Regions from separate parts of the Pseudogracilibacillus sp. ICA-222130 genome, predicted to be linked through region 2. Evidence: riboswitches for the same ligand, from Rfam matches in the RefSeq annotation. Region 2 holds a riboswitch; each other region holds the start of a gene.
What was found. A riboswitch is a leader RNA that binds a small molecule or an ion and turns the genes downstream of it on or off. The one in region 2 is predicted to bind S-adenosylmethionine.

Region 1 (4,292 bases), on a different contig from region 2:
GGCTCATAGTCAGGAGAGAATGTTAAATTTTTCGGGTTGTCTTCGATATCATCTAACTCAGCCTTACCCTCTTCCACTCCGTCTTTTATTGTAATTAAATCGTTTGCTTCGAATAACTGTAACACACGTCCATGGTCAGCTACAGAGTTACTTAATACAACTTCTGTGCCATCTTTAATATTATCGATTGAATCAATAGTTTTTGAGTATGCTGCGATTGGTTCAATATGAATTCCACCGATATGTGTTAACTCGTATCCTGTATCTTCAATTGTTTGTTCTAAATAAGGAATATGTTGGAAATAGTTTGCATCTAAATCGCCACTTGCTAAGTCATCATTTGGTAAAACGTAATCCTCATATGGTTCAATTTCTAAAGTAATACCTTCTTCCGCTAAAATTGGTGCCGCTTCTTCTAAAATCTCTGCATGTGGCACACTAGAAGCTCCAACTTTAATTGTCACTTCTTCAGCGTTTCCATCATTATTACCTGCGTCGTTGTTGCCTGCGTTGTTTGCTGAGTTGTTGTTATTTCCTCCACCACATGCTGCTAAAACTAAAATTGAAATTAATGCAAATAAAGCTAAAACCTTTTTCATGAAACATTCTCCCCTTTACCTTTTATCAATTTTTTTAGATATAAAATCTCCAATGAATTGGAAAATAAAAACGACAATTACAATAATGATAGAACAGACGAGGACAATTTCAAAAATTCTTCGTTGGAATCCTGCATAATATGCATAACTCCCTAGTCCACCTGCTCCGATCGCTCCAGCCATTGCTGTATAACCAATTAACGCAATCGCTGTGACGGTAATTCCTGAAATAAGTGCTGGCATCGATTCTGGGATTAATACTTTAAAAATGATACGTCTCGTCGTGGATCCCATCGCTTTTGCTGCCTCAATTACACCTTTATTTACTTCCTTCAATGCAATTTCCACTAAACGGCCGTAAAACGGTGCCGCTCCTAAAATTAAAGCTGGAAGTGCTGCATTCGGTCCCCGAATCGTTCCAATTAAAAATCTCGTTAATGGGAACAATAATAAAATTAAAATGATAAATGGGATAGCACGAAAGACGTTAACAAATGTCGCAATGATAAAATTTAATATTTTATTTTCCCATAGACCATCTTTATCTGTTAAATAAAGTAATAAGCCAAGCAATAATCCTAAAATAAACGTTCCAATAAGTGCGATGATGGTCATGTAAAACGTTTCATATGTAGCTTCAAGCAATTGGTTCGTATCAAGTTTTGAAAAATCAAGTGTCATCGCGAATTACCTCCACTGTTACCGAGGAAGCTTGAACAAAAGCCTCAACTTTCTCTATTTCTGTTTTGTCTCCAATTAATTGAATAGCAAGAGAACCAAGCGTACCGTAAGTCGTTTTCGTAATTTTACCATGTAAAATATTCACTTGAGTATCGTAGTTTTTCGCAATTTCACTAATTAGAGCATCATTGGTTGCTGTCCCTTGGAATCGTAAACGAAGAACTTTTCCTTTTCGTTCTACTTCCTCTAGCACTTCATCCAATGTATCATCTTCACGGCCTTCTTCCACGACCTCTCCAATGAATCGTTGTGTCACATCATGTTGTGGATTCGTAAAAACATCATACACATTTCCTTGTTCCACAATTTTCCCCTGTTCCATCACTGCAACACGATGACAAATTTTTCGGATGACGTTCATTTCATGTGTAATTAAAATGATCGTCAAACCAAGTTTCTCATTAATATCTACGAGTAAATTTAAAATAGAGTTTGTCGTTTCCGGGTCTAATGCAGATGTCGCTTCATCACATAATAACACTTTCGGGTTATTCGCGAGTGCTCTTGCGATTCCGACACGTTGTTTTTGTCCCCCACTAAGTTGGGACGGATACGCTTTTTCTCTACCTTCTAATCCAACTAATTGAATGAGTTCCTTTACTCTTTTTTCTCTTTCTGCTTTTGGCACACCAGCGATTTCGAGAGGGAAGGCAATATTATCTTCCGTCGTTCGTGACCATAATAAATTAAAGTGTTGGAAAATCATTCCGATATCTTGTCTCGCTGTACGAAGATTTTTCGTATTTAATTCAGTCATGCTCTCGCCGTCAATGGTTATGGTTCCTGCTGTCGGTTCTTCCAGGCGATTTAATAACCGAACGAACGTACTTTTTCCAGCCCCACTATATCCAATCACTCCAAATATTTCACCAGTTTCGATATCCAATGTGATGTCATCGACTGCCTTGATTGGGCGATTGTCAATCGTGAATGTTTTCCTTAAATTTTTGATCGAAATCAAAATGCGTACCCTCCTTTTCCTTTTATTCCAATAAAAAAATCCCTTTGCTCTAGAGAACAAAAAGATTATATATCTTCACGTTCTCTCATTTTTCAAAGCGGTGTGCTTCGCAGGATTTAGCACCTTTCAATCTTTACATTGAAGGTTGCCGCAACTTCACAGGGCCAGTCCCTCCATTGCTCTTCATAAGAGTTTATCATATTCAATTGGTTATTATATTGAATCTTACCAGTCCTTGTTGCCTTTGTCAACGATAATGCACATTACCTAGCAAATAACTCGGGTTTGTACTCAAACACATAATGATAGATGTGTGCAACCGAATGAAATGTATAAATTTTTTCCTTTATTTCTCCATCTTTCACAATGAGTAAACACGGTACACTTTCGATTTTATTTTCTTGCATGAATTCCGGAAATAGGGATCCATTCATTTCTAGAAAAATTTCCTCCTTATGTGTCATTTCAATTTTCTGTAAAAAACTTCTTGCGACATGACACGTCCCACAAAATGGGGTATGAATAAAAAGGAAACCATCATCCGGTAATGGTAATTGTTTGATCTCTTGCATATTTCTCACCAATCTTTTAAAAAATATATCGGATTAATTCGAATATGAAATTTGACGAGTTCTGTTGCGAGAATATTGTATGGGGTTGCCTCCACTTCCATATATTCTTCTGGAATATACATATTTTCTGCATGTGGCAACTCTTCATTCAACTTTTTTCTAAGTTGTTTTCCTGGACGGTCCTCATCGACGAAAATATAGACAAGATGGTGATCCAAATCATACGTTTCCAGCATTTCATCAAATTTTTCAATACTAAATGTTCCGAATGTACATAAAATTTGTACGTCATCACGGCCATCGATAATTGTTTCGAGCCGCTTTTTATCTTGTTTTCCTTCAACAATCACTATTTTCATTTTATCATTGCATCCTTTTCATTGCACCTTTTTAAAACAAAAAGCTATTCACGATGAGTTTTGTCTGCTCATCGTTGAATAGCTTTTCCATTATTCTGCTGAGATTAATGCCTCGTATTTGTCTGCTGAAAGTAACTCGTCTAACTGCTCATCCTTTGTCGGCTCGATGACGATGAACCATCCTTGGTCATAAGGAGACTCATTTACTGTTTCAGGGCTATCTTGTAGTGCTCCATTAATTTCCACTACACGTCCACTTACTGGTGCATATAATTCGGATACTGTTTTGACAGATTCTACGCTTCCAAATGGTTCGTTCATTTCAATTTCCGCACCAATTTCAGGAAGTTCTGCAAATACGATGTCCCCTAATTCTTCTAAAGCGAATTGAGTAAGTCCGACTCGAATATCGCTTCCTTCTTCTCGTGCCCACGTATGTTCTTTTGAATATAATAACTCTGTTGGTAATGACATATTTTTCTCCTCCTACGTTACTTCCATGTATTTTCGTATGTTTCTTCTTTAAAGCCAACTGTCACGCTCGTGCCGTCTGTCAGGATTGGCCGTTTAATAAGCATGCCATTTGACGCTAAATATGTAACCATGTCATCGAGTGTGGCATCTTTTATTTTTTCTTTCATATTTTGTTCGCGATACACTTTCCCACTCGTATTAAAAAATTTCTTCGGTTCTAGTCCACTTTTTTCAATAAGCGATTTTATCGTCGCTTCTGAAGGTGTTTCTTCGACTAAATGAACTAATTCATACGTTTTCCCGTGATCATCTAGCCATTTTTTTGCCTTCTTACATGTACTACAATTCGGGTACCAATATAATGTTAGTGACATCGTAAACCTCCGTATAAAAAATTTACTAATCTGATTATAGCAAATAATCCCCCGCGCTACAAAGGGATAAATTTTTTCATGAAAACTGGTGGGTGTGTGTAATAATTCCGCAAGTGTAGGGCGATTTCAGTGGGAACTTGCGGATATATGCAGTAATTACGCAAGTGCAAGGCGGTTTTCATGATAACTTGCGGATGTGTGTAATAATTCCG
Region 2 (4,292 bases):
ATCCAGGAATATAGTTAAACATCCGTAAAGAATCTGGTTCACGATAAATATTATACCCGCCGAATAACTCATCCGAACCTTCGCCAGATAATGCAAAATTCACATAACTGCTCGCTTCTTTAGAAACGAAATATAGCGGAATACAAGATGGGTCTGCTAATGGCTCTTCTAAATTCCACATTATTTCCGGAATTTGGTTTACATATTCATCTGCCGTAATAAATTTCGCGATATTTTCAACGCCTACTTTATCTGCTGTCTCCTTAGCAACGTCCACTTCAGAGAATCCTTCTCGCTCAAAACCGACAGAGAATGTTTTTATATTTGGGTTCATCTCTTTCGCCATCGACACGACTAAGGTCGAATCAATTCCTCCAGATAAAAAGGCCCCAATATCTGCAATACCATCCATCCGTTTTTCAATGTTTTCATACATGACTTCACGAATTTTATTGATCCATACAGACTTCTCTGTTTGGATAGGGTCAAAGGATGGCTTCCAATATTTATGGAATGTCACTTCCCCTGCTTTTTCTTTCACAAAATAAGTTGCCGGGTCCATAATAACGACATCGTCATGCAATGTATATGGTTCAGGTACATATTGGAAACTAAAATAATGTTGTAACGCTGTTTCATTCATTTTATCTATATGATAACGGTTCGTAATTTCCGTTTTTGAAGAAGAAAAGGTGAACGCTCCATCCCTTTCTACATAAAAAAGTGGCTTCACACCAAAATGATCTCTCGCTCCATATAATGTTTCACTATGTTTATCTAAAATGGTAATAATAAATTTCCCGCTAATTTGCGCGAATAATTCCTTTTGTCCTTGTGGAAATAACACTGCAATAATTTCTGCAATATTCGTGGATGAAATCCCCGCTTTTTCCGCTAATGTTTCCTTGTTATAGCATTCACCAAAATAATGTACATAATATTGTTCATTTTCAAATACTTGATCTAATTCACTTGCTTCATATAAAAAAGAAAAATTTCCATGTTCATATGTTTGTTCATGTTGCTCGACATTGTTTACATCGATGATAGATGAAGTCGTTCCATGATGTAAACTTCCAATAAAATGGCCCATGTTTGTAACCTACCTTTATGAAATCTATTTTCTAAAAAATAATACCATATTTTTTTCTGTTACGACAAGCATTACATCCGTCGTAAACATCAATATTTTGCAATTGTTCACTAGATTGTTTCATCTTATTTATGAATAGGTTTTCATCCATATCACAGGAACTTTTCACCCTACTTTCTCTTCCTATTATACAGCTGTTGTCCATATAAACAAAAAATGGATGACATGTATATCATCCATTTTTTCCTTTTATTTATTCGCAATTGCGACAACCGATTGTCTTAATGCTTCCGCTTTATCTAAATTTTCCCAAGGAAGTGTAACATCACGACGGCCGAAATGTCCATATGCTGCAGTGTCACGATAAATCGGACGACGTAAATCTAACATCTGAATAATGCCACGTGGGCTTAAGTTGAAGTTTTCACGTACCACTTCGACTAAAATTTCTTCTGACACTTTTCCAGTTCCAAATGTATCAATCGCAATCGATACAGGTTGTGCCACTCCAATAGCATACGCTAATTGAACTTCACATTTTTCCGCTAAATGTGCTGCCACGATATTTTTCGCGACATAACGTGCGGCATATGCTGCAGATCGGTCCACTTTTGTCGCATCTTTACCAGAAAATGCTCCCCCACCATGACGAGCATATCCACCGTACGTATCGACGATAATTTTACGGCCTGTTAATCCCGCATCTCCTTGTGGTCCACCGATCACGAAACGACCAGATGGGTTAATATAATATTTCGTGTTTTCATCTAATAAGAAACTCGGAACAATTGGTTTAATAATATATTCCTGTATATCTTTTTTAATTTGTTCTAATGTAACATCTTCCGTATGTTGAGTAGACACAACGATTGCATCTACCCGAACAGGTTTATCATGTTCATCATATTCTACCGTTACTTGTGTTTTACCGTCAGGCAGTAAATACGGTAATGTATGGTCTTTACGAACATCTGTTAATCGTTTTGCAATACGGTGCGCTAAATAAATCGGTAATGGCATTAGATCTTCTGTTTCATCACATGCATACCCAAACATTAACCCTTGGTCTCCCGCACCAATTTCCGATTCATCTGCCTCTCCTTCCCGTGTTTCTAATGCAACATCTACTCCACCTGCAATATCAGGTGACTGCTCATCGATAGCCGTTAATACGGCACATGTTTCTGCATCAAATCCGTAACGTGAATCCGTGTATCCAATTTCTTTTACTGTTTTACGAACGATGGAAGGGATATCAACATATACATTCGTCGTAATTTCACCGGAAACTAACACGAGTCCTGTTGTAACAGTCGTTTCACATGCAACACGTGCATACGGGTCCCCTTTTAAAATTTCATCTAAAATTGCATCCGAGATTTGGTCACTCATTTTATCCGGATGTCCTTCCGTTACTGATTCTGATGTGAATAAACGGCGATTCTTTGTCATTATAATTAAGCCTCCTATAAATATTACACGGAGCTCTACTCGATAGAGATCATAGGGAACGAGATGACTCGTTCATTTTTCATAAATAATGGAATTCATGAAAAAATCCTTTCCTATATAAAATGAGGAAAGGATATTGTTTCTGCCTTTCACTCTTATTGTTCAAGGAAAATCCTTGCATCAGGTTAGCACCTTTTCACATACTTGTGAGGTTGCTGGGCTTCACAGGGTCTGTCCCTCCACCAACTCCTAATAAGAGAGTCCGTTGTTTATTACATATGAAATATTTCCTGAAAAACACCTCTATATGTATACTATAATGGCTAGTCTATATGATAATAAGTGAAATGTCAATCGATTAAAGAAGAAATACAACCTTCTATATGCATGCGATAACCCGAACTTCTGAAAAAATTACGAATTCCGATTTTTTTCGTTCAAAAGTTTTCTCAAGTCAGAGGACACTTTGGATCCATACCAGTTCAATCCATCTAATAACTCAATGATTTCAGCCATCCCAATAAAAAACATCCCTGATATAAATCCACTGAACGCGGTAGTGAAAAAAACTCCCCAAGAAAATTCTGTTCGATCTATAGCCCCTATCCTTATTTCCGTTGGTGCAATCGCAGTACCAATTAAAACACTTACTATCATAATTGCCACTCCTAGTCCAACAAAAACTCGAGCCGTTTTATTACTTTTCCCCAATATGAACCCCACCCCTTCTTTTATGTATCTTACTTTTTTCCTATGCATCTTCAGCAACGAAACTTAATATCTTTTACCCGAACACGTATAGTATGAAACATTTCCATTTTTTCCCTATTATTTTGTTTTTTTCGCCCATTATCCAACGCTAAAATGGTAGTTCAAGTATTGATATGATTATGTTAAAATAGATTTACTGTAGTGAGACAAAGCTTTTGTGATTTTTTTCACAAAATTGTAATACATTTAAAAAACGTTATTGCACCAACGTTTTTAGACGTTTTAGCTTTTGTTTCATTATAATAAATTAACATTTTCTATTTGTTTTATTACATTAGTATGGACTAATTCGTTTAATGTGTTATACTATATTCAGATTTTAAAGTACACGAGAAAAAAGGATGGATTAATTCAATGAATACGACAGCTAGGTCAACTGTATCACAAGAAATTTTACAAAATGACAATGTTCATAACAATTTATCTGTACCAGGATTGGTAGAAAAGATTTTATCACGTAATGAAGGTGTATTAACTGCAACTGGATCAGTTCAAGCAACTACTGGAAAATACACTGGCCGTTCACCAAAAGACCGTTTCATCGTTCGTGATGACGTTTCTGATAACTTAGTAGATTGGGGAGAAGTAAACAAACCAATCGATGAGGCATCATTCCAAAAATTATTCGATAAAGTTGTAAATCACTTAAAAAATAAAGATGAAGTTTTCTCTTTTAAAGGATTCGCTGGAGCAGACGAAAAATATCGTTTACCAGTGGAAGTAGTAAACGAATATGCATGGCATAACCTTTTTGCACGTCAGTTATTCATTACACCGACGAAAGATGAGTTAGCAGCACATGAGGCTGGCTTTACAGTTCTCTCTGCACCGACATTAGAAGCAGACCCTCAAGAAGATGGGACGAATTCTGAAACATTTATCGTTATTTCATTCAAAGAGCGTGTCGTATTAATCGGTGGAACGGAATATGCTGGGGAAATTAAAAAATCTATTTTCTCTGTGATGAACTACTTAT
Region 3 (4,292 bases), on a different contig from region 2:
ATAAATTTTTATTTAATCATATTATGCGTGAAGAAATGAAAAACTTCTTCGAGGGCGAAAATCCTGACTTGAATAGTAGTATTCTTGACGGTACCTTCACTGCGGAAATCCGGTTTAATTCCGCAAGTTCACGAGGAAAACCCGTTGCACTTGCGGATATATTGTATAATTCCGCAAGTTCACGAGGAAAACCCGTTGCACTTGCGGATATATTGTATAATTCCGCAAGTTCACGAGGAAAACCCGTTGCACTTGCGGATATATTGCATAATTCCGCAAGTTCACGAGGAAATCGCGCCACACTTGCGGATATATTGTATAATTCCGCAAGTTCACGAGGAAATCGCGCTGCACTTGCGGATATAATGCTTAATTCCGCAAGTTCACGAGGAAAACTCGTTCCACTTGCGGATATCCGTCACAATTCCGCAAGTTCCCGAGCAAATTCCTCCCAACTTGCGGATATCTAGCATCCCCCCTCAAGCCCCCGTCCCCGAAAAGACCTCGCTCCGCTTCAACCAGCAACCAAAAAACTTACATAACATTCAAATTTCGATAATTTTCTCTCTTATGTTTTAAAGGATAATTGGGAAAAGTAAAACTATGACAAAATATTGGAAAATGCGACAAAATCATTGAAGTTTACGGTGACATTTATTATGATGTTCTACGTGTGTGAAAAAGAACGTACAAAGGTTTGACCGACATTAATGAATCTACAAAAGATAAGACGATTTTTCGATGAAAACGACATAACCGTATCAAATGAAAAACCATCTTACAACATATGGGCATGCCTCTGTAAATTTAAAGACACAAAGGGAGTTTATCATGGAAAACTTTTTTAAAATGAAAGAGTTAGGCACGAATGTTCGAACAGAGATTTTAGCAGGAATGACAACGTTTTTAACGATGTCATATATTATTGTAGTAAACCCTGCTATATTATCTGCAGCGGGTGTGCCGTTTGATCAAGTGTTTATTGCAACAATCGTGTCCGCGGTAGTAGGAACACTCATTATGGCTTTATTCGGAAATTATCCGATTGCTATTGCGCCTGGAATGGGGATGAACGCTTATTTTGTAAGTGTTGTAGCGACACAAGGCGTTTCCTATCAAGCAGTTTTTGGTGCAGTTTTTGTATCGGGGATTATCTTTTTATTATTAACATTTACAAAGTTTCGCCAAATATTAATTGAATCGATTCCAGATTCATTGAAATATGGTATAACAGCAGGAATTGGCTTATTTATCGCATTTTTAGGATTGAAAATGGCAGGACTTGTTGTTCCAAATGAGGAAACATTAGTGTCATTTGGAGACTTGTCGATTCCAGAGACACAATTAGCGGTTTTTGGTATTGTGATCACTTTAATTTTAGTTGCTAGAAATGTAAAAGGTGCTTTATTTATCGGGATGGCGATCACAGCAATTACGGGATATATTTTTAACTTATTAACGATTGATGGCTTTATATCTGCACCACCAGCTCCAATCTTTTTTGATTTAGATATCGGTGGTGTTGTTCAACATGGATTGTACGGAGTAATTTTTGCATTTTTACTTGTCACTATTTTTGATACGACAGGAACGATGATTGGAGTAGCGGAACAAGCAGGTTTAATGAAAAATGGTAAGTTTCCGCGTGCACGTGCGGCGTTAACTGCTGATGCGATCGCAACAACTGTTGGTTCGACATTAGGTTCTACACCATCATCCGCTTATGTTGAGTCATCTTCAGGTGTAGCAGTTGGGGGAAGAACAGGTTTTACGACATTGGTTGTCGCTTTACTATTTTTAGTTTCACTTTTATTTTCCCCATTAGTTGCTGCGATTTCGTCTTTATCAGCAGTAACAGCACCAGCACTTATTATCGTTGGAAGTTATATGTTATTTGGACTTTCAAAGATTAAGTGGAATGAATTTAATGAAGCATTTCCGACATTTATTGTCGTTTTAATGATGCCTCTAACATCGAGTATCGCAACAGGAATTGCAGTAGGGTTTATCACTTATCCTTTATTAAAATTAGTAACTGGTAAAGGGAAAGAAGTGCACCCAATGCTCTATATATTCGGGGTTATCTTTATTATTCAAATGATCTTTTTCCCAGCTCATTAAAAAAGTTTCACGAAATTATTTGACAGTTCTAATAAATCTGTGTATAGTATTATTCAACATCAAAAATTAAATAAAAAGTTTTACATTTTCTTATCCAGAGAGGTGGAGGGACTGGCCCTACGAAGCCTCGGCAACAGACTTGACTAGTACTGTGCCAATTCCAGCAAGCTTTTAGTTTGAAAGATAAGAAGAGTCGAGACAGTATATGTATATTCGAACCTCTTCTTAATCAGGAAGAGGTTTTTTAATTGGAAAAATTCTTCGTCTTCATGAAAAAATGGTTAAAGGTGTGAGGAGAAATGAGTCGTTTACAGGAAGCACATATTAAGTTTCTCGAGAGACATTTAGCGGATTTAGAAAATGGAACAATCACATTAACAGTTCATGATGGATATGTCGCTAGAATTGAAAAACAAGAAAACACATTATTTGATGAACAAGAGAAGTTATCAGAAAAAGAAATTATTTCTATATAAATTTTATTCAGAAAAATCATATTATTTAATTATTTTAGGGGGAATAAAATGACAGACCGATGTAGACAAGAAACTTTTTTAGTGCAAATTGGAAATAATCGTGATGAGCATTTTCGAGCAGTAAGTACACCGATTTATTTTTCAACAGCATTTCGCCACGAGGAAATCGGACTGCAAGATGGATATGATTATATCCGTACAGGGAATCCAACCCGAACAGTACTAGAAGAAGCTGTAGCAGAATTAGAAAAAGGGGATAAAGCATTTGCGACATCATCTGGAATGTCGGCAGTACAACTCGTATTTTCTTTATTTGAAAAGGGTGATCATATTATTTCTTCTAGAGATATTTATGGTGGCAACTTCCGACTTTTCGAGATTTTTGAGAAAAAATATGGCTTTGAATTCTCTTATTGGGACGGAAAAGATTACGAGGAATTAGAAACATTAAAACGAGAAAATACGAAGGCAATATTTATTGAAACACCAACAAATCCTTTAATGCAAACAGTTAAATTATCGAAAATATCCGAGTTTTCACATAAGAATGATCTTCTACATATCGTCGATAATACTTTGTATACACCGTATATACAACGACCGATTGAAGAGGGAGCAGACATTGTCATCCATAGTGCAACAAAGTATTTGGCTGGACATAATGATGTGTTGGCAGGACTTGTTATTGCAAAAGGGGAGGAAGTTTGTGAAGAGCTTAGCTTTTTACATAATTCCATTGGAGCAGTATTAGCTCCATACGATTGTTGGAGCCTGATTCGTGGAATGAAAACTTTAGCATTAAGAATGAGGCAACATGAACGAAATGCAAAACATGTTATCGACTTTTTACAAGACCATCCACTCGTCACAAATGTGTATTATCCAGGAAGGGGCGGTATGTTAAGTTTTGAAATTATAAATGAAAATCTTGTGGAACCATTTTTAAAAGCATTACAAGTTTTCACGTTTGCGGAGAGTCTTGGAGGCGTAGAAAGTTTCCTTACATACCCGGTTACGCAAACACATATGGATATACCGGAAGAAGTAAGGTTAAGCTATGGTTTATCAAATCGACTACTTCGTGCTTCAGTCGGTGTAGAACATGAAGAAGATTTAGTAAATGATTTAGCACGTGCATTTGAGCAAATTCGTACATGAGAGGTGAAGTGATCCGATGAGTTTGTTAAAAGATTTAGAGAAAAAAGTGTTAATTGCAGATGGAGCAATGGGGACGATTTTATATGCGAATGGTGTTGGACGTTGTTTTGAGGAATTGAATTTAACACATCCAGATCAAATCCAAAATGTTCATGAAACATATATCGTAGCAGGGGCCGAAGTGATTCAAACGAACACATATGGAGCCAATTATATTAAGCTGGCAAGATATGGCCTGGAAGAACAAGTGAAAAAAATTAATGAGCAAGCAGTCCAAATTGCGAAACGTGCGAGTAATGGTCGGGCACATATTCTCGGAAATATTGGCGGAATATATGGTGGCCAAACATTAAATGAAAGCGAAGAAGAGATCAAAAGAAGCTTCAGAGAACAGTTATATTGCTTACTACTTGAAGGAGTTGATGGATTAATATTAGAAACGTATTATAGCTTGGACGAATTACGAACGGTTTTACAAATTGCACGAGAGGAGACGGATTTGCCAATCATTACCAACGTCTCCATGCATGAACCGGG

Region 1: linked by a shared signal. The riboswitch ahead of WKT09_RS08625 (methionine ABC transporter ATP-binding protein) and the one ahead of metK (methionine adenosyltransferase) in region 2 are both predicted to bind S-adenosylmethionine.
Region 3: linked by a shared signal. The riboswitch ahead of WKT09_RS10730 (DUF2292 domain-containing protein) and the one ahead of metK (methionine adenosyltransferase) in region 2 are both predicted to bind S-adenosylmethionine.

The regions. Positions count from the first base shown of each region.
Region 1 covers NZ_JBBKBG010000018.1:43,487-47,778, reverse strand. Annotated here, with positions in the region: gene WKT09_RS08635 (MetQ/NlpA family ABC transporter substrate-binding protein) at 1-599, opposite strand, end outside; gene WKT09_RS08630 (methionine ABC transporter permease) at 615-1,280, opposite strand; gene WKT09_RS08625 (methionine ABC transporter ATP-binding protein) at 1,270-2,301, opposite strand; SAM riboswitch class I at 2,384-2,493, opposite strand; gene WKT09_RS08620 (thioredoxin family protein) at 2,565-2,873, opposite strand; gene WKT09_RS08615 (toprim domain-containing protein) at 2,879-3,232, opposite strand; gene gcvH (glycine cleavage system protein GcvH) at 3,323-3,706, opposite strand; gene WKT09_RS08605 (arsenate reductase family protein) at 3,724-4,080, opposite strand.
Region 2 covers NZ_JBBKBG010000013.1:44,567-48,858, reverse strand. Annotated here, with positions in the region: gene asnB (asparagine synthase (glutamine-hydrolyzing)) at 1-1,093, opposite strand, end outside; gene metK (methionine adenosyltransferase) at 1,343-2,545, opposite strand; SAM riboswitch class I at 2,698-2,804, opposite strand; gene WKT09_RS07345 (hypothetical protein) at 2,960-3,256, opposite strand; gene pckA (phosphoenolpyruvate carboxykinase (ATP)) at 3,671-4,292, shown strand, end outside.
Region 3 covers NZ_JBBKBG010000028.1:18,805-23,096, reverse strand. Annotated here, with positions in the region: gene WKT09_RS10740 (hypothetical protein) at 1-470, shown strand, start outside; gene WKT09_RS10735 (NCS2 family permease) at 832-2,121, shown strand; SAM riboswitch class I at 2,209-2,311, shown strand; gene WKT09_RS10730 (DUF2292 domain-containing protein) at 2,421-2,597, shown strand; gene WKT09_RS10725 (PLP-dependent transferase) at 2,646-3,755, shown strand; gene WKT09_RS10720 (bifunctional homocysteine S-methyltransferase/methylenetetrahydrofolate reductase) at 3,772-4,292, shown strand, end outside.